DNA from 2 places in the Bacillus sp. SORGH_AS_0510 genome. Region 2 is predicted to be linked to the other one. Evidence: riboswitches for the same ligand, from Rfam matches in the RefSeq annotation. Region 2 holds a riboswitch; the other holds the start of a gene.
The links. Region 2 has a riboswitch for cobalamin ahead of QE429_RS13300 (ribonucleoside-diphosphate reductase subunit alpha). Riboswitches for the same ligand answer to the same signal wherever they lie in the genome.

Region 1 (13,072 bases), 570 kb from region 2:
TATTCCTTAATAAAGGAGAGGATAGGATGGATGATAAATTTTATATGAATTTAGCACTTGATCTTGCAAGAGGAGCATTAGGCCAAACCACGCCAAATCCAGTTGTCGGTGCGGTATTGGTGAAAGACGGGCAACTGATTGGCTTGGGGGCCCATTTAAAAGCAGGTGAACCACATGCGGAGGTACATGCCATTCAAATGGCTGGTGAAAAGGCAAAGGATGCTACTTTGTATGTAACACTTGAGCCATGCAGTCATTTTGGTAAGACTCCACCTTGCTCTGACTTGGTTATTAGGTCTGGCGTAAAAAAAGTATTTGTTGCAACGACTGATCCCAATCCTCAAGTGGTGGGAACAGGGATTGAAAGAATGAAAAAGGCTGGAATTGAAGTGGACGTGGGTTTACTTCAAGAGGAAGCCCGTGAACTAAATAAAATTTTTTTCTACAACATTCAAACAAGACTACCTTATGTGACATTAAAAACGGCCTCAAGTTTGGATGGAAAGACGGCAACTGTCGCTGGTGAAAGTATGTGGATTACTGGTGAGCAAGCACGAGCAGATGTCCATCAGTTTCGCCATCAGCATGATGGTATTCTAGTTGGAGTTAATACGATAATGAAGGACAATCCGTCCTTAACAACAAGAATTCCATCTGGTGGCAAAAATCCTGTTCGTATTATCCTTGATACATATCTTAGGACCCCCCACCAGGCAAAGGTGATAACTGACCAAGAAGCCCCGACTTGGATTGTTACTGGAAGTGATGTTGACTCAGAAAAGGTAGAGCGTTTTAAGGAATATGGCGTTGAAATCATTCACATGAAAACAAGCACGATTTCCATTAAAGAATTACTTGTGGTTCTTGGGAAGAAAGGGATTACCTCGCTTTTTGTTGAGGGTGGTTCAGAAGTACATGGAAGCTTTTTAAAGGAAAAAGCTTTTCAGCAAGTAATTACCTATATTGCACCAAAATTAATTGGAGGAAAAGGGGCACCGACATTATTTGGAGGCCAGGGAATAGAAAAAATAGCTCAAGCCGTTTCATTGAATATTAGACAAGTAGATAGGATTGGCAATGATTTAAGGATTATTGCAGAACCTATGCAAGGAGAAGAATGATTATGTTTACCGGTATTATTGAAGAAATAGGCAGTATAGCCAATATTCAGAGAACGGGAGAATCGTTTGTTTTAACGATTGAAGCGAAAAAAGTTCTTGAAGATGTCCATCTGGGAGACAGCATTGCTGTCAACGGCGTTTGTCTTACCGTTACTTCTTTTTCATTTAAACAATTTACAGTTGATGTGATGCCTGAAACTGTAAAAGCAACCAGTCTAAATGCGATAAAACGAGGATCAAAGGTGAATTTAGAAAGAGCCATGGCTGCTGGTGGAAGGTTTGGAGGGCACTTTGTTTCTGGACACATTGATGGAACAGGGGTAATAAAAAGCAAACAGACAGTCAAAAATGCGGTTTATTATGAAATTGAAGCAGATCCCGACTTACTTAGATATATCATATTAAAGGGATCGGTTGCTGTAGATGGGACAAGCTTAACTGTATTTGCTGTAACCGAGAATAGCTTTACTTTATCCTTAATTCCTCATACGTTATCTGAAACTGTTTTAGGAATAAAAGGACCTGGCGATATCGTGAACCTAGAATGCGATATGATAGGTAAATATGTCGGACACTTTTTAACAAACCTCTCAAACAATCATACTAAAACAAAGAGTCAAAAAGGTATAACAGCAAGCTTCTTAGAAGATAACGGCTTCAAGTAAGCCATCATGTACGTTTTTAAACGGATGAAAAGGAGTGAGTGGTATGTTTAATACAATAGAGGAAGCACTATCCGATTTAAAAGAGGGAAAAGTTATCATTGTTTGTGATGACGAGGATCGTGAAAATGAAGGGGATTTTATTGCCCTTGCTGAAAAAACGACACCCTCTGTTATTAACTTAATGGTTACTCACGGTAGAGGTCTTGTTTGTGTACCGGTTGAGGAAGGGTTAGCACAGAAGCTCGATTTATTTCCAATGGTTTCAAAGAATACGGATCCACATGGAACGGCCTTTACGGTAAGTATTGACCATAAGTTTTCAACGACAGGAATTTCTGCTTATGAACGGTCAGCAACCGTCTTAAGTATGCTTGATCCTGAAGCTAAACCAAGTGATTTTAAAAGACCCGGGCATATCTTCCCTCTTATTGCCAAAAAAGGTGGGGTGCTCCGCCGAACTGGACATACCGAGGCGGCGGTTGATTTAGCAAAATTATGCGGGGCAAAGCCAGCCGGTGTCATCTGTGAAATCATGAATGAGGATGGGACAATGGCACGTGTCCCTCAGCTAAGAAAAATTGCGGATGATCTAAATGTCAAAATGATTACCATTAAAGACTTGATTGAATACCGAAACAAAAAGGACAACTTGGTAAAAAGAGAAATAGAAATTAATTTGCCAACTGAATTCGGTACCTTTAAAGCTGTAGGGTACTCCAATCTTGTTGATGATAAAGAGCATGTGGCATTAGTAAAGGGTGAAATTGACCCTGAAAAGCCAGTCTTGGTTCGGGTTCATTCAGAATGTTTAACAGGTGATGTATTTGGTTCTTACCGCTGTGATTGTGGTCCACAGCTGCATGCTGCTTTAAGTCAGATCGAACAAGCGGGCAATGGTGTCCTTCTGTACATGAGACAGGAAGGACGGGGAATTGGCTTGTTAAACAAAATGAGAGCGTATAAGCTTCAAGAAGAAGGCTATGATACGGTTGAGGCGAATGAAAAACTTGGCTTTGGTGCTGACCTAAGAGAATATGGCATTGGTGCACAAATCCTTAAGGATCTTGGGATAAAAAAGATGATGCTGTTAACGAATAATCCAAGAAAAATAAAAGGTTTGAAGGGCTATGACCTTGAGGTAGTGGAACGGGTGCCGCTTCAAATGGAAATGCGTAAAGAAAATGCGAATTACCTAAGAACCAAGCATGATAAGTTAGGACATATGTTTCATTATTAATTATATGTTGTGTTAAAGAACATTTCTGAATTTTTTACCCTGTTGATTGGAGCGGAAGGTGCGAAGACTCCTCGAAAATGCTATCGCATTTCCTTCGTGCGTGGGAGGATTCAAGATGCAACTCAATGTCCTGTGGGAGTATGGTTCAGGGGAGACCCCGCAGGCGCTTTTCGCCGAGGAAGCTCGCCGAAACACCCACGAACCGCTCGCACCTGGAGCGGAAATCAACAGGCAATTTTAAAGAGTGAATATATAAATAAAATTAATTATTTGGAGGCATTTACATGGGACACACATTTGAAGGAAATTTAGTTGGATCAGGATTAAAAGTTGGAATCGTGGTTGGCCGATTTAATGAATTTATTACGAGTAAATTATTAGGTGGAGCACAGGATGCGCTGAAAAGACATGGGGTAGATGAATCCAATGTCGATGTTGCTTGGGTTCCAGGTGCATTTGAAATTCCATTGATTGCACAAAAAATGGCAAATAGTAAAAAATATGATGCCGTGATTACACTTGGTACAGTTATTCGCGGCGCAACACCTCACTTTGATTACGTTTGTAATGAAGCAGCAAAGGGAGTTTCTGCTGCATCAATTAATAGTGGAATACCTGTCATTTTCGGTGTATTAACGACAGAATCAATTGAACAAGCTGTAGAGCGTGCTGGAACAAAAGCTGGCAACAAGGGCTGGGATGCCGCAGTCGCTGCAATAGAAATGGCTAATTTATGCAGAAATCTTGAGCAATAATCATTACACTTGAAAGCTAAAAAATAGGAGAAGGTAATGTGCCCTCTCCTATTTTTTATGGAAAATGACTAATTTATTAATGATTGGATTCCGTTTTTTTATTTATTTATGCAAAAATTGCACAGTGCAGTGTAAAATTACACAATAGTTTAAGAGGTAAGTTATTTATCAGCGGAATTTCTAGGTTTATCAGCGAATCTAGAAATTTATCAGCGAATTATTAACTGTTATCAGCGAATCTAAGAATTTATCAGCGAATCAAAAAAAGCAACAATATATAGATATAAAATATATACAAATGTAACTGTCTTTTACTATAATAGGATTAACATAAAAAAATAAATTGGTAAAACAGGTGCTAAGGTCTTTTACAAGATTATTAGCTTAATAGGGAAGTTGGTTAAAAGCCAACGCGGTCCCGCCACTGTAAATGGGAGCAACCTAAACATGTCACTGTCGATAGATGGGAAGACTTAGGGAGCGAAGATCATGAGCCAGGAAACCTGCCTGTTTTTGAACACAACGGCCTACGCGGATAGGAGAGTGTTAAGAATTGAAGCGGTTTTCTCGTTTCTTCCTTAACGTACATAACACTCCTCCTCCTGATAGGGGGATTTTTTTATGTCTATTTAATCTGGAAAGGAAGAGTCTCGAAAATGGTGAAGAAAAGTAATTTATGGTTAGTTATGCTTTTAATGTTCACGTTAATAACAAGTGGCTTCCAAGCACCTGTATTAGCAGCAGAACAGGGAAAACAAGGAACCATCACGGTAATTGGAACAGATGAGTCCAATCCCATTCTAGCTAAAACAACCGTTCAATTGGGCGAAAAGGAAACTGCAACAGAAGCACTAATACATACTGTTGGAGAAAGTAACGTTGAATTTACAGATAGCTCATATGGAAAAATGTTAACGGGTATTAATGGGATAAAAGCGGAAGGGACGAATTATTGGGCATTCTTTATTAACGGAGTGTCTGCACAGGTGGGATCCGACAGCTATATCGTACAAAATGGGGATCAATTAACCTTCCGGCTGACAGATTGGACAAAAACGCCACAAAAAACAGTTTCATTGAAAGTGGTAAATGGTGAGAAGGGTACAGTTACTGATTTATCAGGTATTGAAGTAATTGGCAGTCCAACAGCATTTCAGCTTTTACAAGTGGCCCTAGGTCCTGATAAAGTTGGCTACAGTGAGAGTCAATATGGCAAAATGATTACATCCATTAACGGTATTGAAGCCGAAGGAACAAATTTTTGGGCTTTTTACGTAGACGGGAAAATGGCTGATGTCGGCGCAGATTCATTTGGAATTCAGCCAGGCAATCAAATTAGTTTTCAGTTAGAATCTTGGCAGGCACCAGATGAAGGGAATACAGGTGGAGAAACAAACCCAAACCCAAATCCACCTGGAGGAACAGTTTCTGATAAAACCATCCAAACTTCTGTTGATTCAGCCAGCAAATATGTGTTGCAGAATCAAATTGGCGAATGGGAAGTCATCTCATTAAAACAAACAGGAAAAACGATTCCATCAACATACCTTAATTCAGTTAAATCACTAGTCAAAGAAAAGCAAGGAAAGTTCAATAGAATAACGGATACTGAACGTTATGTTCTTGGTATACTCGCTGCCGGTGGAGATCCTACTAATGTGGAAGGCTATAATTTGGTTGAATCCATCTACAATGGTAATGTCACAAAGCAAGGGCTAATCGGAGTTTCCTATGCATTGATTGCTTTGGATAGTGCAAACTTTTCTGTACCAGATTCTGCCCAATGGACACGTGAAAAATTATTGAATCATTTAATTGATAAACAAAATCAAGATGGCGGCTGGGCCTGGGATGAGACAACTACCAGCGATATTGATACAACAGCGATGATTTTAACAGCCCTTGCTCCATATAAAGAAAAAGCGGAAGTTAAGGAGAAAGTGGATGCAGCCATCAACTATTTATCATCACAATATAAAGCTTCAAAAATAGATAATAGCTCCACAGCAGCACAAGTTATTATTGCACTTTCCACATTAGGTGTGGATGCGAATACAAGCTCATTTTCTGGTCTTGTTGAATATTTCCTAACTTTTCAAAATGCCGATGGGGGCTTTGATTGGCAAGGCGGAGATGTGAGTGATGCATTCACTACTTCACAGGGGATTCAGGCATTAGCTTCCTATCAGCTTTTTATAAAAGGCAAAGGCTCTTTGTACCAACTTCCATTAGTTGAACAAAAGCCAGAAACGGAAAAGCCAGAAACAAATAAGCCTGACACTCAAACACCTACAGAGGATACAACTGCACAACCAACTGAGAATAAAAATAACAATAGTAATGGTGTTACGGGACATAAGTTACCAAACACAGCAACAGATATATATAACCTGCTAGCGGTTGGCTTATTGCTTATTCTGATTGGAAGTTTAGTTTATTTGAAGCAAAGAAAAAGATTTTCATAAGTAATGATGAGGCTGACTCCTTTTAGTCAGCCTCACCCAAGAGGAGGGTACATCATGAAAAAATGGTTAAAAACAACAACATTACTTACTTTATTATTCGTTCTGTTCTCCTTAGTCGGTTGTGGAGCAACTGAACAAACGGCAAAGGAAACCAAAAAAGAGAAAGAAAGTGTTTCAGTAGTAAAACCAAAAGAACAAGAGAGTAAGGAAGAAACAAAGGTAGTAGAAAATAGTGAGCAGAACCAAACAACAGTTTCAACAGTTACGGCTACGGAAGAGAAGAAAGAAAGTCAGGCTACAACCCAATCTAGTACGCCTAAGCAAACGAGTCCAACTAATCAACAGCAACCAACGACTGCAAAAACAAATACGGCTTCTACTTCAACTAAAAGTAGTTCACCTAGTACAGCAACCCAGAAGCCATCGTCAACTACTCCCGCATCAAAGCCAAGTACAACTACAACACCAAAGCCGGACACAACTGTAACATTATCCATTGTCGGACCAAAGGACCGCGGGACAATTTTAGCTTCCACAAAAGTTACGTTTAAGGATGGTGACACCATCTATGATATTATTGTAGGAACAGCTAAAAGCAAAGGGATTGTTATAGATTCTCGTGGAAGCGGAGCAACTGCCTATATTGAAGGAATTGATAACATTTATGAGTTTGATTACGGTGCAAAAAGCGGCTGGGTCTTCAAACAAAATGGAGTTAGCCTCACAAAGAGTATTGGGGTTACAAAAATTAAAGATGGTGATCGGATTGAATGCTTATATACCGAATAAAAGTGAGGGGAACTTAGGATGAAAGATCGTTTTGAACGTCTTCATCCTCTTGTATCCTTTCTTTTTTATGTTGGGGCTGTGACCCTTTTAATTATTATGTTACATCCTATTTTTCTTGTTACCGGATTAATAGTTGTTTTTATTATTAACTACATACATGACCAATTAAAAGGAATTCGGCGTTGGTATATTTTTATTATATGTACCTTTCTTCTCATGATCATTACTAATCCGCTATTTAATGAGAGGGGTAGGCATCTACTCTTTGAATTCAAACAGCATCGGGTTACATTGGAGGCAGTGCTTTATGGTGGAATGAATGCCATGTCCATTATTGGTATTATTGTTTTATTTATTTCTTATAACATCATCATGACACCTAATAAGTTACTATTTCTCTTTTCAAAAATCATGCCGCAATTTGCTGTTCTATTGATGTTGACCCTCCGATTTATTCCATTAATGAGAAGAAGAATGGAGGAAATTTCGATTGTTCAAAAGAGTAAAGGAATGTCTGTAGCCCATGGCAAATGGAACACAAGGGTCAAGACGGGAATGCTGTATATACAGACGCTATTAACCTATTCGCTAGAGGAAGCAATTCAAACAGCGGATTCAATGAATGCAAGGGGATATGGGAAGGCAAACCGTTCCTCTTACGAGTATTTTAAGTGGAAGAAATCAGATTTCCTATCTATTTTGTATTTAGTTGTCCTTTTTGCTTTCATTATCATTGAACGCTTTTCAGGTTACGGGGTCCTGACCATCTATCCAATTATGGAAGCGTGGCAGTTCACTGGGATGGATATCATAACATATGCTTGTTATTTAATGTTCTTAAGTTTTCCTATCATAGTAGAAGTAGGTGGAATGTTCCGATGGCGTTTATTGAATTGAATGATGTCACTTTCACATATCCAGATTGTTCAGAACCTGCCATAAGGGAGCTATCACTTAAAATTAATAAAGGTGAATTTGTCGTGCTGTTCGGTGCATCCGGTTCAGGAAAAAGCACGCTCTTACGATTATTAAAAAAAGAAATTCAGCCCCATGGAACTCTTGTAGGGCAAATTTTATTCAATGATCAAACTAGTCAAAGTACAGAAGGGGTTTCAAAGGAGATCGGCTTTGTTTTTCAAGATCCAGAAAATCAGATGGTTGCAGATGACGTTTTGCATGAAATCGTTTTTGGTCTGGAGAATATCGGTCTAGACACGAATGAAATGAGAAACAGGGTAGCAGAAATGGTTCACTTTTTTGGAGCAGAGGCCTTGTTACACAGAAAAACTCATGAACTTTCGGGGGGAAAGAAACAACAAATTAATCTTGCTTCCGTTCTTCTCATGCAGCCCAATATTTTATTGCTAGATGAGCCGACAGCACAGCTGGATCCGGTTAGTTCCAGGGAATTTTTAGATATACTAAAAAGATTAAATGATGAATTTGGGATGACGATTATTATTGCTGAACATCGACTGGAAGAGGTTTTTACATTAGCAGATCGGATTATCATGATGGATCAAGGAAGAATTGAAATAGCAGGGGAGCCGAGAGAAGTTCTTCCTAAGATTTGGGATTCGCCCAAAAAAGCGTTTATTCCTAGTATTCCAGCCTTGTTTCTAAGGATGGGTGGCAATGGAAGGATTCCTTTAAGCGTGAAGGAAGGTAGAAATTGGGCGCAAAGGGTCGGATTTGAATCACTTCATCAGGAAAAAAAAGTTTCCGATATTTCGACCGATAAAGAACTAATGCAAGGGATCAATGTGTCTTACCGCTATAATAAACAGGAAATTCTAATATTAGACGAGCTCACTTTCAGTTTACAGAAGGGTGAATGGTATGCTCTTTTGGGTGGAAACGGTTCAGGTAAATCCACTTTACTTAAAGCCCTCGCTGGTTTAATGAAGTTGGAAAGTGGGAAGATTTTTCTCGAAGGAAAGCCTTTAAAAGCATATAAAAACAAGGAATTAATAGGAAAAATCGGCTATTTACCACAAAACCCAAAGCTCTTTTTTATTCATGACACAATTGAAAAAGAAATAAAGGCTACAATGGCAGAATGGGGCCTAACCAATATGAATGAAGTACAGGCATTGCTTAATGAATTAGGTATTGTTCATTTAATGTCTTCCCATCCTTATGATTTGAGTGGCGGTGAGCTACAAAAGGCAGCATTAGCATGCTTGTTAATACGAAAGCCGGAGATACTTTTGCTGGATGAACCGACAAAAGGCTTGGATCCTTTATCAAAAGAAAACTTATCTAAGATTCTTTTAGCACTAAGAAGTAAGGGAATGACCATTTTCATGTCAACTCATGATGTTGAATTTGCAGCACTTTATGCTACGAAATGTGGAATGATGTTTCAAGGGAAAATTACTTCTGAAGAGATACCAAAGAAGTTTTTTAAAGGGAATTTCTTTTATACGACAATGATACAACGGATTTTTCGAGATAGTATGGCTGAAGCCCCGATGACGTTAGAGGAGGTTTCCCGGCCATGCGTAGCAACAAAGCGTTAAAGGTCTTACTCATTTTATTTATTCTTGTATTTTTATTAGGGTCAACGTATCTGTGGGAAGATGCGTATTTATGGTTGAGCTTCGGCTTTGTCATTCTTGCCATCTTTGTTTTTCTCGTTCGCTTTGAGCGGCGAAAGGTGGAACCTAGGGAGCTCGTTTTATTGGCAGTATTAGCATCCATTGCGGCTGTTGGACGGATTCCATTTGCAAGTCTCCCAAGTGTTCAGCCTACTACATTTGTGATCATGATGTCTGGCTTTGTATTTGGTGCAGAGAGCGGTTTTATTATTGGTGCAGTAGCTGCGCTTGCCTCAAATATGATTTTGGGACAAGGACCGTGGACTCCCTGGCAGATGGCTGCATGGGGGTTAGTTGGATTAACGGCGGGATGGTTGAGAACTACCAAGGTTATGAACAGGAAAACAGGAAGGATCATCTTTGGCATTGTATGGGGGTTTTTGTTTGGCTGGATTATGAACTTATGGGGTTTCTTATCCATCGTTCAATCGGGAAGTTCTTTTGAATGGAAGGCCTTCCTCGTTTATTTAATTGGCAGTGCAACCTTCGATACTATGCATGCCATTTCAAATGTTTTCTTTTTGCTTTTATTTGGTGACCTTTGGTTGAAAATCCTGTCCCGATTTAAGCGGAAATATGGACTGCTTGAATAGAATAAAAAAATAGCACGCATTTTGCGTGCTATTCTTTTATTGTTTTTATTTTTTCGATCAGGAAATTGATTCCTTCGCCAACTTGATACAAAGCCTTATCCAAGCCCTCTTTCCATCCTGGGGCTTTTTCTTTGATCGTTGTTCCTAGCTTTTGAGCATTCTCATTTAATTCTTTGCTGATTTTCTTCGCTTGCTCATTGAAATTTGTTTTCTGTGCAGTTTTGCCGGCAAGCTGGGCATTAACAGATACTACATCAAATTGTTCTTTAGGAAGATATCGACTCGATTCTTGCATGATTTCTTTAAAAATAGGGACCACATTAGCCGAACTTGAGCTCGGCAGGTAATGCTGCTTATCTGTTTGGTCGAAGCCGATCCAAATGGCACCGACTAGGTTCGGAGTATATCCCGCCATCCATTGATCTTTTGTCCCATTACTTGTAAATGAGAGCTGGGTCGATCCAGTTTTTCCAGCCAATTGAAGTCCTGGAATACGAGCGCGCCTGCCTGTACCTGACTCAACAACATTCAACAGCATGGATGTCATTTCATCTGTTACCTCTTTAGAAGTAACCTTGGTTGTTTTTGATTCCCGTTCGGCAATAATGTTGCCAGTCGGACCAACAATTTTTGTAATTAAGTGGCTTTCCATTCGTTTTCCACCATTTGGGAACGCCGAAAAGGCATTCGCTAATTGAAGAGGGGACACCCCTTTACTCATACCGCCAAGAGCAATGGCCAAGTTTTTATCTTCTTTTTCAACAGGAATCCCAAAGCGCTTAAGTGAGTCCATTCCTTTATTTAAGCCTACTTCATTTAAAAGCCACACGGCCGGTATATTTAATGACTCTTCTAGGGCCTTATACATGGGCACCTTTCCACTATAGGTTCTAGAAAAATTCTCAGGTTTATAATTTCCAAAGGTAATGGGTTCATCTTTAAGTTCAGAAGAATAGGTATATCCTTCTTCTAGTGCAGGAGTGTATACAGCTAAAGGTTTCATTGTCGAACCCGGTTGAGCCCTTAATTGTGTGGCTCGATTAAACCCACGGAATACATGTTCACCTCGACCGCCAACGAGCGCACTGACACCACCAGTTTTCGGATCCATTAACACGGAACCGCTTTGTACTAAGGTATTGCCCTTTCCTTTTGGAAAAAGATAAGTTTTGCTATAAACCTTTTCAAGCCCAGTCTGCAGATTTTGATCCATTTCTGTATAGATCCGATATCCTCTGGTTAAAATCTCATCCTGCGTTAAGCCGTATTTTGAGATTGCCTCATTTAATACCGCATCTACATAGTAAGGATACTTCCGTTCAACAAAGCTGCCCCCGCCATCATGTAAACGAATTTTTTGCTTCTTTGCTGTGGTGTACTCTTCCTTAGTAATCATTCCGAGCTCTTTCATTTTTGCTAAGACTACATTCTTTCGTTTCATCGCTAGATCATAATTTTTGTAAGGATTCAGGTAATTCGGTGCATGTAAAAGTCCAGCTAGCATGGCTGCTTCACCGACCGTCACATCTTTAATATTTTTATTAAAATACTTTTTAGAGGCGTTACCAATTCCCCAAGCACCGCTTCCAAAATAGACCTGATTCAGGTACATTTGAAGAATTTCTTCTTTTGAATAAACTTTTTCGATTTTAACAGCAAGGAATAGTTCTTCGGCCTTCCGCTTATAGGTACGTTCAGGAGATAGAAGAGCATTTTTCGTAAGCTGTTGTGTTAAGGTGCTTCCTCCCCCTGTGATTCTCCCAGCAAACAAGTTACTAAAAAATGCACGGGCAATCCCTTGAATATCGAAACCACTATGTTCATAAAAACGTTCGTCTTCAATGGCCACGACGGCATTTGGTACATATTTTGGCAGTTCACTAACCGTTACACCTTTTGTCCGATTGGTTGCCACATTCGAAGCAACCTTACCATTTTTATCATAAATAACGGTTGGCTGACTAAGACCTTGTTTTAAAGACTCTACATTGGCTCTTGTTGCCAGCCAGCCGAAATAAGAGATAGTTACTAAAACGACAACAAGGATTGTTAACATAAAAATTTGGGTGAGGTGCCTTTTCCTCCAGAAACGACGCAGCATGTCCCAAAGTGGATGTAATTTCTCCATGTGATCTCCTAACTTTCAAAAAGGAATTTTTGCTTCATCTATTATAAATTTTCTAGCACAAAAAGACCAACAAAAGGGTTTTTCCTACTACTATCCCCCTCTTTTATGAAATTAACTACACAAATGGAGAAAAAAGCAAAATTTGTGTAGGGGTGCGGCAGATACACTTCGTCTAATAGGATGAAGTGAGTGAGAAACAGGAGGAAATTATGATTACAATTAAAGATTTGAGCCATGATTTTGTTATTGGTAAAAAAGGAAGACAAACGATTATCCCAGTCCTTAGAGATATTTCTTTTACGATTGAAAAAGGGGAAATTGTTACTATAGTTGGTCGGAGCGGTTCTGGAAAATCAACGCTGCTAAATTTAATTAGCGGTTTTATTCATCCAATTGTGGGAGAAATCTGGATGGATGGAAAAAAGGTCTCTGATTTTAATGAAACGAAATTTGCTGAATTTCGAATAAAGAACTTAGGATTTATTTTTCAAAGCTTTCAACTCATTCCCAGCATGACTGCATTCCAAAATGTAGAACTCCCTTTGATATTAAAAGGTGTAGATGAGTATGAGAGAAGAAGGCAAACAGAGGCTGTCTTAAAGAAGGTAGGATTACTAGATTATCAGGATCATTATCCAGGAGAACTTTCTGGTGGACAGCAACAACGGGTGAGTATCGCGAGAGCACTAATAGTGAATCCGCCAATCATTTTGGCAGAT
Region 2 (20,018 bases):
TCCTCCTAATTTTTAATTCCAGGCGCTCATGCCGCCCTTTACGTTTGTAATTTGAATAAAACCTAATTTTTTTAAGATTTTTGCGGCTTGTGTACTTCTCATACCACTTTGGCATATAACAATGACATCTTTATCTTTTGCTAGTGTAGCTGCTTTATTGGATAATTGATCAAGTGGAATATTTTTAAACCCTTTAATATTCCGTCCCTTAAACTCCATTGGTGTGCGAACATCAATATATTGTTTGTTCTTATCACCAAGCTCAGCTTTTAATTGAGCCGTTGTGATATTGCGTACCCCTTTTACAGGAATAAGCCTCCAGGCCAAAAATCCAACCAATAAAATTATGATTATGGTTCCTGTACTCAAATCCACTCATCTCCTTCAATTTTTCCTCTAACCATTTAGAGAGGATTAATTTAATATACCCATAGGGGTATATTAACAAAGAAAAAAATTCATGTCAACACTTTTTATTTTCGACTTCTAACCAAGAGTTTTACTGCATCATTGACTAGTTCATCTTTGTTGCTTGCATCAACTTGTTCAATTAAGCAATACTTAAGGTTTTCACTCACAATAACTCCAACTGTATGGCTAATGGCAGAACTAACAGCTGATAATTGATTAATGACTTTCTTACATTCCTGTTGTTCTTCCATCATACGTAAGATTCCTCTAATTTGCCCTTCTGTTCGTTTTAACCTATTTTTTGTTTGCTTATCATACTCCATTGTTTATTACTCCTTTATTCATCTAGTATCATAAAACCTTGAATGGAGAAATTTCTTTTTCTTAAGAAACGGATGGCGAGATTTTTTTCAATAGAATCTGAAGCAATGATTAGAAGTTTTTTATTAGGTATTTCTTTGTAATATCGTTTTAAGTATGCGTATGGTATATTTACTGCGTACGGAATCTCCTCTTTTGAAGTTGTTTGATAATCTCTTAAATCCAGCAAAACAAATTCCCCATTATTTATAAAATTTTGCACAGATGAAATTCCTCTAACAGGAACATACCTTTGATATATAAAAAAAATAATTAACGCTCCAATAAACCACGAAATAAACATTAAGTAACCTCCATGATGTTTAATACAAAAATAACTTTATACCCTTAAGGGTATTTTGTAAAGCGAATTGTATTACCAAATTTTTAATATTCTCTGTTACTTTTGACTGTTGATTTCTGCTCAAATGCGAGCGGTTCTTAAGTGTTTCGCTGAGCTTCTTCATATTACTCGAGTAACCCGCAAGTAAAATAAAGAGGGATTGTTCCGGTTAAATGCAAAATGAAGTTCGATTCGGGGAGTGAATAAGGGGAGTTTTTCCGCTTATGAAAAAAAAATCTCCCATTTTCGCATCATTAGAATCAATAGGGGGAAATTCTCCCTCTATTTATCGACTCGTGTGCTTAACCTGATCCCCAAACCAGGGCCCTCTTAATTCTAAATGCGGGAATAAGCAGATAAGTCATTTCTTGTGTCTTTAATAACAATCCACCCGAAAACAGAACCCTTTGAATGTAAGGCAAAAGCTTTTATTTTTGAATCAATCCGATCAACTTTTCTAAACCATCAAGTAGTCTTGGTGAAGGTCTACAATAAAGTTCTTCTTCCAAGATCAAAATTTGATCTTCATCTAGGTTCAATCTTTCAAATCCTGCACGTCTTTTGACGATACTTTTTTGTACTTTTTCCCTTCTAACCCCCACCCAAACTAGACAAATAAAATCCGGTTGCCGGTTCAATACGTCTTCCCAATCAGTCTGAACACTTGCTAATTCAACATCTTGGAACAAATTGACTGCACCTGCCAACTCAGAAATTTCAGTAAGCCAATTAAGTTTACCTGGCGTAAAAACAGGTTTCGGCCACCATTCCCAATATAAAGAGGGTGTAAACTGTTTACTAGGTCTTTGCTGTTTCACCTTTTTAAGTTTATTACGAAATTTTTCAGCAGCATGTTTGCCTAGTTCGGGGTATCCTAGTACCTCCGCTGTAGAAATAAGGTCTTTTTCGATATCAGATATAGACTGCGGGTTCAGGATGATATAAGGAATTCCCCGTTCCTTTAATTGCTCCACATTCTTCTCCATCCCCGGAACACTTAAAGAAGCTAGAACCATGTCAGGCTTTAATTTTTCGACGAGACCCATATCAATTGATAAATCTGGTCCTAATCTAGGTAGGTGCACAATGGATTTAGGCCAGTCTGAAAAATCATCAACACCTATTAATAAGTGTGTCAGTTCCAAGTATTCCATTATTTCTGTATTACTTGGACAAAGGGATATAACTCGCATGGTCCTCCTCCTTTATTTTCATTCAAGAATCAACTTTACAATCGAGATATAATAATAAATATTCTAGCGAGGTTTTAGCAATGTTTAACTTATTCTATCATTATAATTACACCAGCCAATAATTGGAACAGTTTACGGCAGTCAATGGGCTGCGGGACTCAAAGACCAAAAAATCCTAGCATTACTAAAAAAATATCCGCATCTAATTCTAATTAGCAGACATTCACATTATCCTCTAAACAATCAAAGCTGTATTGTTCAAGATGGTCTTACAATGGTGAATATAAGTGCAGCAGCATACACTTTTAAAAAGGTACAGGAAAAAATACAACTCAATCACAAGGATATGCAGTGAATGTCTATGATAATCGCGTGGAGTTTATGGCTAGAGAGTTTAGTACAGGTTCATTGATCAATCTGTTACTGTTCCTATTTCAAAAAACTAACCAGCTAATTTAGCTGGTTAGTTTTTTGGGGTTTAACTATTGTACTACTTTTACTGTGTCAACTAGTTTAAATAAGAATTGGTAAATGAGTTTAAAGGCCTCACTTAGTGGCATTTCTTCCTTAAAACCTTCCACATAATTTAATGTAAAATTTAAATTCCATAAACCATCTTCTTGACTGAACATCAAATCAAATTTAGCATCCTTACCTTGTAAATTTGTATCTAGATATGACCTTATGGATTTGTCGAATTTCTTTTGAAGCTTTAATCCTAACATCACATCGTACGTCGCAAAAACATCGTCTACTTCTAGTGAAATTGCTTCCACTCCAATCTCATCAAACCACTTTGATTCCAAATAGATAAACTCTTTTTTATTCTTTTTTAAATAAGTTAGCGCTTGTGATAAAAAAGCTTCTGTTTCAATTTTTATCATATTCTCTGTCTCTTTATCACAACGTTCAATATATGCATCCGAAAAATTCACCATATGTATCCTCCTAAAATAACTTCCAATACTAATATTGAGTATTTTCCCCTAAAATGCAAATCTAGACTGCCTAAATAGCAAAAAAAGTGCCAAGCACTTTACGCTTGGCACCTTTTGTTAATTTTCAGCTAGTTTAGCTACTACTTTTTTACCTGCTGGCTTTATTTCTCCAGGATCTTCTGCCTGTTTTGCACGTTTGATGAACAGAGCAAGAACTAATGCGAGTCCTGCAATAAAGACGCTGACATAGAAAGCATCATTTATACCTTCAAGCATAGCTTTCATTTGAATGTCGTGTTGCATTTTTAATTTCATAGCTTCCGTAATTGCTGTTGTTGGTGGATTGCTGATCATTTTAGCTTTGGCAGCCGCAACGAGTTCCGTTGCGTGTGTTTTCGCACGTGTTGTCATAACCGTTACCAATAATGCTGTACCTATCGCACCTGAAACCTGTTGCATCGTACTATTCATTGCTGTACCGTGTGGGTAGAACCTAGCCGGTAACTGATTTAACCCATTCGTTGTAACTGGCATATTAACCATAGACATACCGAACATTCTAAAAGTATAAAGGAAAATAAGGTGTTTATAAGTCATGTCAAGAGTTAAATTACTAAGAAGATAGCTTGTGATCACTGTTATAGACAAACCAATGATAGCTAGTAGACGACCACCAAACTTATCAAATAATTTTCCTGTAATTGGCATCATGATTGCCATAACTATAGCACCAGGTAACAACATTAAACCAGCATCTATTGGAGAAATGCCACGAATGGTTTGGACGTATATAGGTAAAAGAATCATACCTGAGAACATCGCCATAGTAACAACCATTGAAATGGCCGATGACAAAGCGAACATTGGATATTTATAAATCCTAAAGTTAAGAAGCGGTCGTTCTTGGTTTAATTGACGTAAAATAAATATGACCAAAGTAACCACACCTAATGCGAGAGTACCATATACCTTCGGGCTATCCCATCCATCTTTACCGGCAGAGCTAAAGCCATACAATAATCCGCCAAAACCTAAGCTGGATAAAATTACTGATAAGTAATCAAGTTTGATATCGACTTTGCCCTTCTTATCCTTAAGTAGGAAAAAGCCAATCAGAATAACAACAATTGCAATTGGTGTAATAAAGTGGAAGAGCATTCTCCAGTCATAATGCTCAATAATCCAACCGGATAATGTCGGCCCAATAGCTGGAGCAAACATTAATACTAATCCAAAAATCCCCATCGCCATTCCACGTTTTTCTACTGGAAAACTTGTTAACATAACATTCATTAATAACGGCATCATGATCGCTGAACCAGAGGCCACAAGGCCTGAGTCATCCTTCCAGTTAATAATAACGGAAAATTATGAGCGAAACCGGCTAGAATGGTTCCGATTGTGAATAAAGCCATTGCAGCCAAGAAGAGTTGGCGAACTGAAAATTTTTGAATTAGAAATGCTGATAATGGTATAAGTATTCCATTCACCAACATAAATCCAGTGGTAAGCCATTGAACTGTGGAAGCTTCAATCTCTAAGTCCTTCATAATGGAAGGAAGTGCAATATTTAATAATGTGTTATTTAAGAATGCAATAAATGCTCCAATCATCAAGATGGCAATTATTCCATATGGCGGACGTTTAGCCTCTACTTTAGATTGATCCATTGAATTTCCCCCTATAAACTATAAGTTCATTTTTTTATACCCCTGTTACACACTTAGATAATAATATACTGCGAGTTCAATTTTTGCAATTAAAAAATTCTACAAATTTAAGGGTTTGTAAAGGAACTTGAAATAAGTTAGTATAATTTTATACAGGAAGTACAAATCCATTCAAAGGTGATTATATGTACAATAGAAAACAGAATGTTATTCATTCTGCTCATCAGCTTTTTACTGAAAAGGGTTTTCAAGCTACGTCTATACAAGACATTTTAGACTACAGTGGTATCTCAAAGGGGACATTTTATAACTATTTTTCTTCAAAAAACGAGTTATTAATCGCAATATATAAGACCATCCACAAGAATTTAGAAAAGGACAAGAATGACTTACTTATTGGTCAGGATCCCTCAGATATTGAGGTTTTTATAAAACAAATTGAATTGCAAATGTTGACAAACAGAAAACATAAATTGATAGCACTATTTGAAGAAGTGATGGCTTCAAATGATGAAGATTTAAAACAATTTATTCAGCGCAGTCGTTTAAATAACCTTCACTGGTACTATAAACGCTTTGTTGAAATCTTTGGTGAAGACAAAAGACCCTATATGTTAGATTGCGCAATAATGTTTCAAGGCATTCTCCAAAATAATGTTCAATACAATCGACTGGCCTATGAAACAGGTGAAAAAGTTAGTCGGGTAGTTCGTTATAGTGTTAGCCGTTTAGTAAAACTGGTGGAAAATGTGGCTGAGTCTGAAGATCAGTTACTACAACCAGAGTTCTTAAACAAATGGCTTCCTGGTTGCCAAAAAAATGAGCACGAGTTTAAAACTCAACTTCTTCAGCAGTCGGGGTCATTGAGAAAAACAATAGGAAAGCATATCCCAAATGAAACTGATCAAGTAAAATTTATTGAACTTCTAGATTTTGTAATTGATGAATTATTACATTCAACTGTACCGCGAAAATTTATTACAGAGAGTGCCCTTTCATCAATGAAGTCTAACTGTCATCTTGAGAAGGAACTGATTCAATTGGAATCTTTGGTGAAAGATTTCTTTAGACAGTTCGAGGATTAACACAAAGAAGACCCTTTTTCAACATTGAAAAGGGGTCTCATTATTTATTTTTACTTAGAAAAATTGCTTTTACTGGAAAAAAGCTTTTTGAATTTCCCAGATAAAATAATGTCTTGAATATTGTCTGACTTCCACCACTGCATCCTCACCATTTTTTGTGAAAATTAGACCTGATCCCATTTGTTCTTGAAAAAACCATCCTTTGGATTTCATAAAGTCTTCTACTACTATATATGCATCCTTCCCTTTACTTTCTGATATGTACCTGCTTCTTTTTTCGTTTTTAGATAATTCAACATACTCTGACTCAGAAAATTTAAGTTTTATCGCAGAAACCAGAATGGGCAGAGGATTTCCCTCTTGAAGAATGGCAGATCCAATTGTACTCATCACAAAACCAGAACCAATGACAAACACGATCACTAAGGAAACGATTAAAGTTTTCAGCTTCTCCATCTATTAACCTCCCGTTCTTCTGTTCCTACAATATTTGACGGGTGGAAAGGAATTTTAGTTTCAAAAGTATACATTTCATTTCGATGACAATATAAAAGAAGACTGCCTTTATATTATTGAGGCAGTCTTCTTATTAATAGGTTATGCTTTTTGTAAAAAAGTACTCGGCATTACTACCGCTACAACCTCACCACGAGCACAAAGTAAGTCATTTGCATATACTTCTGCTTCAACTTTAAATTTTTTCGGGTGAATTTCATGCACCCTTCCTACCGCCTTTAGAGGCACACCATGAGGAGTAGGCTTGAGAAAGTTCACATTTAGGGAGGCAGTCACAAAGCGTGGAGGTTCTTCCCCATCACCCGGTTCGTGGCCGTTTTTTCGGTGAAGTGCCAATGATGCTGACCCTGTTCCATGACAATCAATTAACGAAGCAACTATACCGCCATATACGAATCCAGGAAGCGCTAAATGTTGTGACTCGGGGTTAAAGAGTGTCACCGTGTGCTCCCCTTGCCAACAAGTACGAAAATGATGTCCATCTTCATTTAATCTGCCACAGCCATAACACCAGGCGAAATCATCTGGATACTCATCCTGAATAGCTACTATTTTATTTTCTACCACTGTAATTCCCCCGTTAATTTTATATTTTTTTTAATGGCTCTGTTAAAGTTTTCTGTTGATTTCCGCTCCAGGCACGAGCGGTTCGTGGGTGTTTCGGCGAGCCTCCTCGACGCAAGCGCCTGCGGGGTCTCCCCTGAACCATACTCCCACAGGACATTGAATTACATCTTGAATTCGCCCACGCACGAAGGAAATGCGATAGCATTTTCGAGGAGTCTTCGTGCCTTCCGCTCCAATCAACAGGGTGTATTAATCAACACTGTTCTTTAACACAGCCTTTTTAATAAGTCCCGATTTAGCTCACTTACATAACGTTTCCCTGATAAAGCAAGTGTTAAGTCAAAATCTGCAATAAGGTTTCTAAGTACCTGTTTAACTCCTTCTTCTCCAGCCAAGGCTAATCCATACATATAAGGACGACCAACCATAACAGCCCTTGCTCCTAGTGCAATAGCTTTAACTATATCAGAACCACGTCTAATTCCACTGTCCATTAATACAGGGATTTCGTCTCCAACTTTATCTATGATTTCTGGCAAAGCTTCAATTGCCGGGATGGCTCCATCCACTTGTCTTCCCCCGTGATTGCTGACAATAATTCCATCTACACCATGCATTACTGCTAGCTTGGCATCCTCAGGATGTAAAATCCCTTTTAATAAGATAGGTAGAGTAGTTTGTCCTTTTATATATTCTATGTCATTCCAGGTTAATGAAGGATTTCCGAATACTTGAGCCCATAGCATAATGGCTGACCTCAAATCCTCTTTTGGAGACTTCTCTAACCGTGAACAAAAAACAGGATCTTCTAAATAATTACCAATTCCTTCTGCTTCTAGGAACGGTAAATACGCATGTTCAATATCTTTTTCGCGCCATGCCATCATGGGAGTATCAAGTGTAATGACAATAGCACTATACCCTGCAGCTTCAGCTCTTTTTACCATACTTGCAGCTATTTCCCTGTCACTACTCCAATATAACTGAAACCACCTATCTCCTTCTCCCATTTCCTCAGATATTTTTTCCAAACTATATGTAGATGCTGTACTCGCAACGAGTGGAACACCTATATCAGCTGCAGCACGTGCAGTTGCTAGTTCGCCTTCTGGATGGACGATAGATTGAACTCCAATTGGTGCAAGTAATAAGGGATATTGAAATTTTTTTCCAAACAATTCAATGCTTAAATCTCTCGATGAGGTATCACACAACATACGTGGTACTATATTCCATTTTTCAAATGATTTATTATTGTTCCTCGCTGTAACTTCTGCACCAGCAGACGCCGCCACATAGTAATAAGGTTTGGCTTCTAATTGCTCCTTAGCTTTTGCTTCTAACTCTTCATATGAAACTGGTATAATGTTATTCTCTATTTTTTGATAAACATTAAATTGGACTTTATTGCCGAAACCCATTGTCAAGATCCCTCCTTTTTCCGAAAACGTTTTCATTAATATGATATCACCCCGAAAATTAAATGGTCAATGAATTGACAAAATAGTAGGAAAATCCAAATTATTTGAGCTGGTTATTATTTGACTTAATTTTCTAATAATATATGATAAATTTAGTAGTTCGAAAGAATGGTAGGAGGAGACTAGATGGAAAAAACAGTTAAAAAACGTTTAGCCCGATCAGAAGTACCTGAAGAATTGACTTGGAACCTAGATGACTTATTCCTGTCAGAGCAGGCTTGGGAAGCAGAATTAGTTGCTATTGACCAGGAAATCAACAAGTTTGAACAATATAAAGGAACAATACATACAGGGGCAAAAGCATTATTAGACTGCTTATCTGCACAGGAACAACTGTCCATGAAAATCATAAAAGCTTGGACATTTGCAAATCTTAAACAATCCGCAGATGGAACTGATCCAATCAATCAGGCAAATTCAGCGAAATTTTCCGCATTACGTACGAAAAGTATCGCTGCACTATCGTTCATAAATTCCGAAATTCTTTCACTCGAAGAAGGTGTTATTGAAAAGTACCTTCAAGAAGAGTCAGAACTTGAGGCTTTCAGAAAGAGCTTAATGGAACTTCTTGAAACAAAAAAACATAGACTTTCACCTGAAACTGAAGAGGCGCTTGCAGCACTGGGTGAGCTCCAAGGATCTCCTTATCAAATCTATCAAATGGCGAAGTTGGCGGATATGGATTTTTCTCCAATACAAGATGAGAATGGACTTGAATTACCCGTATCATTTGCCTTATTTGAGAGCCGCTACGAATTTTCATCGAATACAGAAGTTCGTAGAAAGGCGTATTACTCTTTTGTGGAAACTCTTAAGAAATATAAAAATACGATGGCGGCAACCTTTGCTACAGAGGTGAAGAAACAGATCACCCTTGCTCGCATGCGAAAATTCCAATCCGTTACACATATGTTACTGGAGCCACAGCAGGTTACTTTGGAAATGTATAATAACCAAATTGATGTAATTTATAAAGAACTAGCCCCACATATGAGGCGTTTTGCCCAATTAAAAAAGAAAGTTCTTGGTCTAGATAAAATGCTTTTTTGTGACTTGAAAGCACCACTTGACCCGGATTTTGATCCAAAAACCACTTATGAGGAAGCGAGCCAACTCATAATGGATTCATTAAAAGTGATGGGCCCTGAGTATTCTGAAATTATGGAAAGAGGTTTTAAGGAAAGATGGGTTGACTTAGCAGATAATGTTGGAAAGTCCACAGGAGCTTTCTGCTCCAGTCCTTATGGAGCTCACCCCTATATCCTTATTACTTGGCAAGATAATATGCGAGGCTGTTTCACCTTAACACATGAATTCGGTCATGCGGGACATTTCTTTTTAGCCAATAAAAATCAGAGGATCATGAATGTCCGTCCTTCTATGTACTTTATAGAAGCCCCATCAACGATGAATGAAATGTTATTAGGTAACCATTTACTAAGTAATTATAAAGATAACAAAATGCGTCGTTGGGTAATACTGCAGCTCCTAGGAACCTACTATCACAATTTTGTCACTCATTTACTAGAGGCTGAATATCAACGTAGAGTCTACTCACTCGCAGAAGATGGCAAAGCACTAACGGCCAAAATATTAACAGATATAACCCAATCAGTTCTTTCTGAGTTTTGGGGAGATACAGTCGTAATTGATGAAGGGGCAAGTTTGACCTGGATGCGCCAGCCGCATTATTACATGGGTCTTTATCCGTATACGTATTCTGCAGGGTTAACGGCATCAACAGCTATTGCGCAGATGATCCTTGAAGAAGGTCAGCCAGCGGTGGATCGATGGCTGGAGGTATTACGTGCAGGTGGTACAATGAAACCGCTTGACTTATTAAAACACGCGGGCATTGATATGTCTACGCCAGAGCCTATAAAGAAAGCAGTGGCCTATGTTGGGTCCTTAATTGATGAATTAGAAGAATCCTATCAGTAATTTTATATGAAGAGAGGCTGACTCTGCCTCTCTTTTGCTTAACCCATTTACATTTGAAATACTCAGCAATTTGAACCCTGTATACACCTTTCCAATACGATGTTTACAAGTTGGATGCAACGGTTCAAGTCTTTCTGTTGGGGTGTTATCTCAATTTTTAAAGTAGCAACTAATTTCGTTTGTACATAGAGCATATCCTTAAAATCATCTACAGCCCCGCAAAACTTTGGATAACCACTATCGCCAGTGCCAACAACTGCCGTGATTAAATTTTTCAGATCTAAACTTTCAAACCCATGATAGATGGCCATCATTTCTTGGGGGATATTACCATCCCCCCAAGTATATGTACCAACAATAACAGCATCATAGTCATTCAAATTATGAATGGAAAATTGAGAGATTCTAAATAGAGAAACATCGACCTTTTTTTGAATAAATAACTGCTGAATCAAATTAACTAATTCTTCCGTGTTCCCTGTATTAGATGTATACACGATCGCAATTTTCATAATTCATCAAAACCATTTGTTTGCGTGACCTTTGTATATGTCCTCGACTTCTGTTCAAAAAAATCAGACTTTGTTCCATTGATCATTTCATCACTAAACACATGAATCCATGGCATGGGATTCGTTCTCTCCTCGTACAGATTCTCCAAACCTAACTGTCGTAACCGTTTATTGGCAAGATATTCTGTGTAATCCTCGTATTCTTTTAAATCAATTCCATTAATATTGCGCAAAATGACATGTGCCCATTCCTTCTCTAGTGCAACTGCCTGTCCAATTGATTCGTAAATATATTCAATATTTGATGCTGTGTTTAATTGAGGATTTTCAGTTAAAAGAATACGTAAAAAGAGAGACATAAAGTATGCATGCTGCATTTCGTCACGTTGAATATAGCTAATCATGGTACTTGTCTTTAGCATTTTTTGCTGACGGGCTAGGTGATAGAAAAAGGCAAACCCTGCATAAAAGTAAATTCCCTCTAGATTAATGGAATTCACAGCGAGCTGAAATAAATTCTGTGGTGTAGGATTAGCCCGAAAACATTCATAGGCATCTACTATTAATTGGTTACGCTTTTTAACAATAGGATCCTCTTTTGCTTGATTAAACCACTGATTTTGCTCACTTAGAGGGATAAGTGAACTTAATATATATGAATAGGATTCATTGTGAACAGCCTCTTGTTGGGCAATGACTGCAAATATTGCCTTAAAACTAGAATCAGACACATAGTCCATTACCTGAAACATTGTTGGTGTTTGTATACTGTCTAAAGAGGCAAGTTGTGTATTAATCCGTAGAAAAACCCTCTTCTCAATTTCACTTAATAAGTCCCATTGCTTAATATCATCTTGCATATTAATTTCTTGCGCCTTCCAAAAATTAGCCAATAAGGTTTGATATAATTCATACATTTGCGGGTAGGCGATATCATTCCAATTAAGCAACCCAGAGGACTGGCCATTTATTATTCCTGTTGATTTATTTGGAAACTCAGGATTTAATAGTTTTATTTTTAATAAAGATGAATGAATATCCATGTAAAATCTCCTCTCAATTAACTGTGACAAGCCTCGCATTCTTCTATTTCGGTTTGGGTGGTACTCCTTACGTAATAGGTCGTCTTTAGTCCATGCTTCCAAGCCTCTAAATGAAGATTTAACAATTCTTTTGCTTTAATATCATGGCGAACATAAAGATTGAAACTAATTGCCTGGTCAATGTGGCGCCCTCGTGCCGCATTTTGTTTAATGCTCCATATCTGATCAATTTCATGTCTTGCTCGACGGTAATAGTTGTAGGTAATGTGATTTAAATCTGGTGCTGTCACTTTAAATTTAAAATTTTTCTTTTCTTCAGCATATTCGACAGAATAAATCGGATCTATTCCATCAGTTGACCCTCCGATTTTTGCCGTTGAGGAGTTGGGAGCTATAGCCATAAGCCATCCATTTCGAATTCCGTGAATGGCTACCTGTTTCTTTAATTCCTTCCATCTCTCAGAATGGTAATTTTTCCGTAAAAAGTAGTCTCCGGTCTGCCACTCTGAACCTCTAAACTGACTATATGCTCCTTTCTCAGCAGCTAATTCCATGGATGATTGAATAGTGTAAAAAGCAATATTTTCATATAATTCATCTGCAAATTGAACGGCTGTATCCGATTCCCAGTGGATCCCCTTAAGTGCAAGGAGATGATGCCAACCAAATGTGCCAAGACCCACGGCTCGAAACTTTTTATTCGTAAGAAGTGCCTGTCCCACTGAAATTGTATTTAAATCAATGACATTGTCCAACATTCTAACCTGAATACGTATTAATCTTTCTAGAACGTTCGCTGGTATTGCTTTTGCAAGATTAATAGAAGACAAGTTACAAACTACAAAATCACCTGGTCTACGAACAATTATGATATTTCCATCTTCGTCCTGATATTCTTTTAAGATCGTGGTTGGTGACGTATTCTGCGCAATTTCTGTACATAAGTTACTGCAATAAATGGATGTACGGCCCTGCCCAGAAATGTGTTTATTCGGATTTTGTCTATTCACTTCGTCCCGATAAAACATGTAGGGTGTTCCTGTTTCTAGTTGTGATACCATAATTCGTGCCATTATATCCATGGCTCGATAAGTCTTACGGGGAAGAAGTGGATTTTTTACAGCCTCTTCATATTTCTCAGTAAAGAATTTCTGATCTCTTTCATCATAAAAATCTTCTAGTCCGAGCAGATTACCTTTTTCATCCTTCCAGCCCATGATTTGTTTAACCTGATGCGGACAAAATGTATGCCATTCTCCTATACTTCTACCACTATCATCTTTTTCTTCAAGTCTTTGCATAAATAAATCTGGAATGGTAACGCCTGTAAAAATATCATGAGCTTTCCGGCGCTCATCTCCATTATTTGTTTTTAGGTCAAGGAACCCATTCATCAAATCTTTATGAAAAATATCTAAATATACTGCGATGGCTCCTTGTCGCTGACCCAACTGGTCTACACTAACAGCTGTATCATTTACTAATTTTATCCATGGTACTACACCTGAAGAGTTTCCTTTAAATTTCTTAATATCGGATCCTAATGCACGAACTTTACCATAATAGATCCCGATTCCCCCTCCATCTTTACTTAACCTGGCAATATCCCAATTATTTAAATAAATACTATCTAGGGAATCATCGACAGTATCAATAAAACATGAGGATAGCTGGCCAAAACTTTTTCCTGCATTTGCTAATGTCGGTGTAGCAACTGTCATATATAAGTTACTTAAAGCCCAATATGCTTCTTTCACTAGTTGTAAGCGAATAGTCTTTTTTTCGTACTTCATAAGTGTCATAGCAATAATCATGAACCGTTCTTGAGGCAATTCATAGATATTTCGTTCATAATCACGTGCGAGGTAACGATCTGATAATAAGAATAATCCTATGTAATTAAACAAGTGGTCTTTTTCAGGTCTGATCACTTTGGCTAAATTATGTATTTCATCTTTACTATACAAGGCTAATAAGTCATTCGAATAGATTCCTAGATCCGTTAGAATGTGTATTAATTCATAAAAATTACCATATTTTTGTGTATGATCGTACCCCCTATTTTTTGCTGCATCTCTATATAGTTCACTTAAATAAAAATTTGCAGCAACAAAAGTCCAATCTGGTTGGTCTATTGCTATTTGGTTAACAGCATATAATAATGCTTGGTCATTAATATCAGTGGCTGTTCCTTCCAACTGACTTAATTGCTTTTTTAGACCAGAAGCATCGATTTGAAATTTCTGTTCAGCCTGTTTAATAGCTTCTAAAACTAAATCAAGTTCTGTTTGTACTTTAGTGTTCATATTTTTCCCCCAAAAACAATAAAATCCGCTCAAGGTGAATTGAGCGGATGAAACGATAACAATAAAGGAAAAATCAAAAAAAGATGTCTTCCTGTCGCCATCGAATCATCTTCTCAATCCCCGAAGAAGTTGAAACATCTTAAGAAAGACAGGTCTCCTGACTTATGCATCACCCTACTTTGAGCCCTTCCCGTATAAGCGCCTACTCTTTTAAGCTCTCTTATACAGTGGTTTCCTCATTTCGTCTGCATTTACAGTTGCGGGGGCAGTTCTGGTTTTACACCAGATTCCCTTTTAAGCCTAACGGCATCTCATCTTAAGGCAAACACAATATATAGTTTTTTGTTATTAAAATATAACAACATCTTGTATAAAGCGGTTAAAATAAATACTAGTATAAATCTCATAAAATATCAAGGTATATTTTTAATTCCCTTTTTTAGTATTATTGTACCTTCTGAATCCTGTTTTGTAGTGGATAGGAGAAGGCTTTAGGCTGTGCAGTAATGTAATTAACCAGTGCATCTAGATCAACAGGACCAACTTCTTTATTTTGTGCATTTGTAAAAACAGTAAAACCGTCACCACCACCTGATAAAAAGATGTTGGCTGTTACTGTATACGACTTAGCCGGATCAAGTTCTGTCCCATCTGGAAGCTTTATTCTAACGATTCTGTTTCCTACAGGCTTATTAGAGTCCCAAGTATACGTTAACCCCGATATTTGCAATATTGCGGTTCTTGAATTCCTTGCTACATGAATGGAATGATTTTGAGTCAAATTAGAACGTTGATTATTCTGCACCTCCACTACACGTGCTAATGTATGATCTTGTTCTCTCCATCCCAACAATCCAAAAATTGCTGTATACAAAAGTACCCTAAAAAACCACTTCATACAATTCCCCCTATATTTTTCTAAAAGAACCAAAGGTATTTTTTGCTTGGTATAGGAGGAATATGCATATACCTATAAATTGAAAAATCACGTAAACTTTTACGTGATTCCTCTTTGCCAAAACTTTTACAAAAATTAGGTATGAGCAAAATCAATTAAATATTGTTCTATCATTCTCGCATCATCAGGGTGAAACATATGCGATGAATTTTCATACCAAACCATATCTTTTCCAAGTGGTGCCTCAAGGTTTTTATAAAATTCTTCTAACGGCCGCCCGTCTACATGAACATCCTTGGCACCATGTAAAAAAGAGATTCGGGTATCTATTCTTTTTAATTGGTCTAACTTAATATTTGCAAAATCTTCGATCAAATCTTGGGTGTATGTAAGATTATAGGCACTATAAAAAGAATGAAAGATATCTAATAATGAATATTCTGGGCTAGTCAAAAATTGTTTGAATCCTCCAACCATACCAGGATGTTTAACCGTTTCACTTTGATAGACCATAGAATTATATTTAATTAAGGGACGACGGAATGCTGTCCATTGTCTTACATTCAGGTAGGGCGGTTGACCTAATTCCTTTAACTTCTTTAGTGTTTTTTGATCATTGGCTTGTTTGGCTTTTTTTGTAACCCAGTCATAACAGAGTTGATCATTATTTGACCAATTTAATATTTGTGAAATCCCCATATAGCCATAAAGCTTTTCTGGATACCTCGAGGCCATATTTAACCCAATAATTGTCCCCCATGAATGGGCAGCTAAAAATAACTTATCCTGTTTAAAACGGCTCCTAAGGATATCGACTAGTTCATTACAGTCATTAATAAATTGCTCTACTCTCATTGATTCTACAGGTGTCTTCCTATCGAAGGATTTGCCTGCTCCACGTTGGTCATAAAACACAACGACAAAATGTTTCACCAGCTCTTTGGTCATAGTTGAAACCGCATAGTCTTTCCCCCGAGATACTATGCCTGGTACAGGCATACAAGGTCCACCATGAACAAACAGCAAAACTGGATTTGTCAAATTATCAGCTTGAATTAATACAGTTTGGTCCACTCCACCCAATTTTATCTTCTCAATAGAATCAATCCCGGATGGTTCAATAGCAAACTCCCTTTTCCCAAAAAATAAAACCATAATTTTCCTCCCTCTCCTTAATAGGATTATACAACAAAAAGTGTCAGGAACCATGGTTCCTGACACCTTTTATTTCTTAGCAATTAGATTTTGATAAGTGGCTGACGTCCTAACTTCCACAGTTAATGTACCCTTACCATAAATGGCTTTTATCAAAAAGGGGTATCCAGTTGTGTTTTTAAATTGAAAATCCGGCCCTCCATATGACACTGTTGCATCTCGACCTGCTGGCACATAACCAACGGATAATGAATGGTGATGCTTTTCTACATAGTTAACTGCTAAAAAATCCACAGCGTTAAATAATGTTGAGGACGTCTGACAAATGCCACCGCCAATTCCATCTACCATTTTTTTGTTCACAATTTCCTTTGCCTTTTGATAACCGTGTGCTGTGTCACTTGGCCCCACTGTAGAATTAAAGGAAAAGATGTCACCTGACCCCACAATGATATTATTGATGGCAATCGCAGATAGCTCGATATTTTTTGATCGCCCTATAACACCGCTATTAAATCTGGTTGTAAAAGTTCCTACTACTACTTCACTTAAGTGAGCAATATCCTCAGGCTTATATCCGCTTTCTGTAACGTACAAGGGTAATTCAATATCTCCGCCAACGAGAGATGCGGCCATTACCTTCTCGACTAATTCAGACTCCTCTAGGATCACTCTAGGTTTTCCTTTTATAATTTGCCCATTGGTATCAATCTTATCGAGAACCATTCGTTGGTCGTACCCAGTTGATGATTCGGTTCCTCTGGCCAATTCTTTTGCCCATTTTTCAATTTCTTTCTTAAAGGTTTCTTTGTCTGTTGCAAATCCCATGGTTTCTGGTATAAAGGTCTTAATTATTATTTTTGTATTCGGGTCAATGATATTTACAACAATTTGCTTAGGTTCCTCTTCCTTCTGTGGCTCTTCTTTTGGTTGTTTCGCAGGTGTTTTTTGAGGTTGCGAAACTTTTTTATCTGAGGACACCTCTTTTGTGGTTTCATCCATACATCCCGTTAATCCTATTAAGCTACTCATAACTAAAATAGAAATAGCCCACTTCCTTTTGCTCATCTCCCCAACTACTCTCCTCTAAAAATTATTCAGCGCTGTCCTAATACCTACAGGGCACCATTCCCCATTCACCCATTTTATTCGTTCCAGCATGTCCTTATTACTTCATGAGTAAGGTTCATCAAAAAAAGCGAGGGCTATTTCTGCACCTTCAATAAAGTGTGCTATAATAAATATTGTAGTGATTAAATGAATAATAAACTTGCTTATAAAATTTATTTGGAAAAAGGTGCTATACATGGAAGGTTCGGTTGAAACTGTTTACTTCTTAGAAAATCCTGAGAAGAATATTATTAAATTTGCAACTGGGACACAGCTACGCTATGAGGATGTAATAAAAGATGTTTTTGGTGTGGCAAGTATCAATGATTTACACATGATGATCCAGTTCAACAAAGGCTTTCAGACAAGCATTTGTGAATGCCACGGAATTAGTGAAAAAAGTATTACACTTGACCGAATTATACGCATTGCATCTAAAAACGATTTACTTCGTTTCAAACAAGAAATATTAGACCAAATGTCCCAAGGGGAAGAAGAAACTTTGTGTCCCTTTGATTCCCGAATAAAACTGCAAGAAGGAATATTCCAATGGGATAACTCCAATTTTTCCTATAATGCCGTAAAGCCAGGTGCCTAACCTTGTGATGAATAATCACAAAGGCTAGGTGCCTTTTTTATTAATAGGCTTTGTTAAAGAATAGTGTTGATTTATACACCCTGTTGATTGGAACGGAAGGCACGAAGACTCCTCGAAAATGCTATCGCATTTCCTTCGTGCGGGGCGAATTCAAGATGTAATTCAATGTCCTGTGGGAGTATGGTTCAGGGGAGACCCCTCAGGCGCGTTTCTCCGAGGAAGCTCGCCGAAACACCCACGAACCGCTCGTGCCTTGAGTGGAAATCAACAGAAAATTTTAACAGAGACTAACAAAAATAAAATCCTCGCATCTATTAGATGGAGGATTTAAAAAGCAACATTATTTTCGATTTTTCTTTGCTTGCTTATTTGTCATTCTTCCTAATAAGAATGCACTTGCTGCAACACCAATAATAGTATTCGTTTTTTTGTTAAATACTTGTTTTGCAACAAGGTTTAGGTTTTGTGGACGTTCCGCAAGACGTCTCATAAAGTAACCGTACCAGTCATTCCCAAAAGGAACATACGTACAGAAATTATAGCCTTCACTTGCAAGCTTTAATTGCAGTTCTTTTCTAAAACCATAAAGCATTTGGAACTCATATTTCTCTTTTGGAATATTATTCTTTTTAACAAAATCTTTTAGGTAATTAATGATTCTATGGTCATGTGTTGCAATAGAAGTAAATTTACCATTTAATAAATGCCATTCTGAAATCTTAATAAAATTGGAATCGATATCCTTTTTATCCTGGAATGCAATCTCTGGTGATTCTTTATAAGCACCCTTTACAATACGGATACGATAATTTTTATATTTTTCAAGGTATTCCTGCGCATTGTGAAAATATGCCTGGATGACAGTCCCTACATTATCGTACTCGAGTGAAAGGTCGTCTAATAAATCAAAGGTAGGATTTAAATGGCTATAATCCTCCATATCTATATTTACAAAGATCCCATATCGATTTGCTCTATCAACAATTTCTCTCAAATTATTTAGACAGAAAGAATACTCAATATCTAAGCCCAACTGGGTAGGTTTTAAAGAGATATGCGCATCCACTTTATGTTCATTAATAGCTTCAATTACATTCAGAATTTGTTCTTTTGCAGCATTTGCTTCTTCTTCTTTAAATACAAACTCTCCTAAATTATCAACTGTACAAGAAATTCCGTGTGAGTTCAGCTCTTTAATACTTCTAATTACTTCTTCTATGTTCGTTCCTGCAACGACACTTTGTGCTCCCATTTTTAATCCATATTTTTTAGCAGCACTATTAAGAAATTGGTTTTGAGATAAACTCATAAAAATATCTTTCAACATAGCGATTACTCCTTGCAGTGATTTTTATATCACCATCATTATAGCACACGCTTTCAATAATAGTTATTTTGCGAATATTCCAACTTAATGTTGCTAATTTCTTACTAAATTTGTTTGATATATTGATTATTTCTACCATAAAAAAGGGTCCATCCTGGATTGGATGTACCCTACTTGCTCAGTCAATAATGTTATCTATTTCTTCTATTACGATTTCGTAAGAAGGTTGGAATATCAAGAGAATCCTCAGTATCTTGGGCTTGATGATAACTATGATCACTTACCTTTTCTTCATGTTCCTGCCACTGCTGACTCTGATTAAGAACTGGATCTTCTTTAACCATCGGTTCCTGTTTTGGTTGAATTGTTCCAAACTGTGGCCTTGACTTCCCTTCTCTTGAAGGAGTCGAAACATTTTTATTAACAGGTATATCATCTGTAAAGCCAGTAGCTATTACTGTTATCATAATTTCATTCTTCAAATTCTCATTAATAATAGAGCCAAAAATCATATTTAATTCATGATCTGCTGCAGAAGCTACAAGATCTGCTGCCTCTTGAACC

Region 1: linked by a shared signal. The riboswitch ahead of QE429_RS16205 (DUF4430 domain-containing protein) and the one ahead of QE429_RS13300 (ribonucleoside-diphosphate reductase subunit alpha) in region 2 are both predicted to bind cobalamin.

What each region holds. Positions count from the first base shown of each region.
Region 1 is NZ_JAUTAU010000001.1:3,146,334-3,159,405, reverse strand. It holds gene ribD (bifunctional diaminohydroxyphosphoribosylaminopyrimidine deaminase/5-amino-6-(5-phosphoribosylamino)uracil reductase RibD) at 27-1,121, shown strand; gene ribE (riboflavin synthase) at 1,124-1,786, shown strand; gene QE429_RS16220 (bifunctional 3,4-dihydroxy-2-butanone-4-phosphate synthase/GTP cyclohydrolase II) at 1,830-3,023, shown strand; gene QE429_RS16215 (hypothetical protein) at 3,139-3,264, shown strand; gene ribH (6,7-dimethyl-8-ribityllumazine synthase) at 3,308-3,778, shown strand; cobalamin riboswitch at 4,115-4,303, shown strand; gene QE429_RS16205 (DUF4430 domain-containing protein) at 4,435-6,243, shown strand; gene QE429_RS16200 (DUF4430 domain-containing protein) at 6,298-7,032, shown strand; gene QE429_RS16195 (energy-coupling factor transporter transmembrane component T) at 7,051-7,929, shown strand; gene QE429_RS16190 (ABC transporter ATP-binding protein) at 7,911-9,554, shown strand; gene QE429_RS16185 (ECF transporter S component) at 9,533-10,225, shown strand; gene QE429_RS16180 (transglycosylase domain-containing protein) at 10,254-12,353, opposite strand; gene QE429_RS16175 (ABC transporter ATP-binding protein) at 12,563-13,072, shown strand, end outside.
Region 2 is NZ_JAUTAU010000001.1:2,570,543-2,590,560, reverse strand. It holds gene QE429_RS13365 (rhodanese-like domain-containing protein) at 13-369, opposite strand; gene QE429_RS13360 (metal-sensitive transcriptional regulator) at 474-734, opposite strand; gene QE429_RS13355 (rhodanese-like domain-containing protein) at 749-1,075, opposite strand; gene QE429_RS13350 (cobalamin-binding protein) at 1,543-2,307, opposite strand; gene QE429_RS13345 (branched-chain amino acid aminotransferase) at 2,790-3,245, opposite strand; partial or broken gene QE429_RS13340 (DHA2 family efflux MFS transporter permease subunit) at 3,363-4,915, opposite strand; gene QE429_RS13335 (TetR/AcrR family transcriptional regulator) at 5,101-6,000, shown strand; gene QE429_RS13330 (hypothetical protein) at 6,070-6,456, opposite strand; gene QE429_RS13325 (PaaI family thioesterase) at 6,598-7,083, opposite strand; gene QE429_RS13320 (lactate 2-monooxygenase) at 7,350-8,504, opposite strand; gene pepF (oligoendopeptidase F) at 8,691-10,505, shown strand; gene QE429_RS13310 (flavodoxin domain-containing protein) at 10,568-11,017, opposite strand; gene QE429_RS13305 (ribonucleotide-diphosphate reductase subunit beta) at 11,014-12,060, opposite strand; gene QE429_RS13300 (ribonucleoside-diphosphate reductase subunit alpha) at 12,078-14,366, opposite strand; cobalamin riboswitch at 14,497-14,696, opposite strand; gene QE429_RS13295 (5'-nucleotidase C-terminal domain-containing protein) at 14,812-15,264, opposite strand; gene QE429_RS13290 (alpha/beta fold hydrolase) at 15,400-16,419, opposite strand; gene QE429_RS13285 (VanW family protein) at 16,489-17,487, opposite strand; gene QE429_RS13280 (hypothetical protein) at 17,726-18,127, shown strand; gene QE429_RS13275 (proline dehydrogenase family protein) at 18,468-19,454, opposite strand; gene ftsZ (cell division protein FtsZ) at 19,646-20,018, opposite strand, start outside.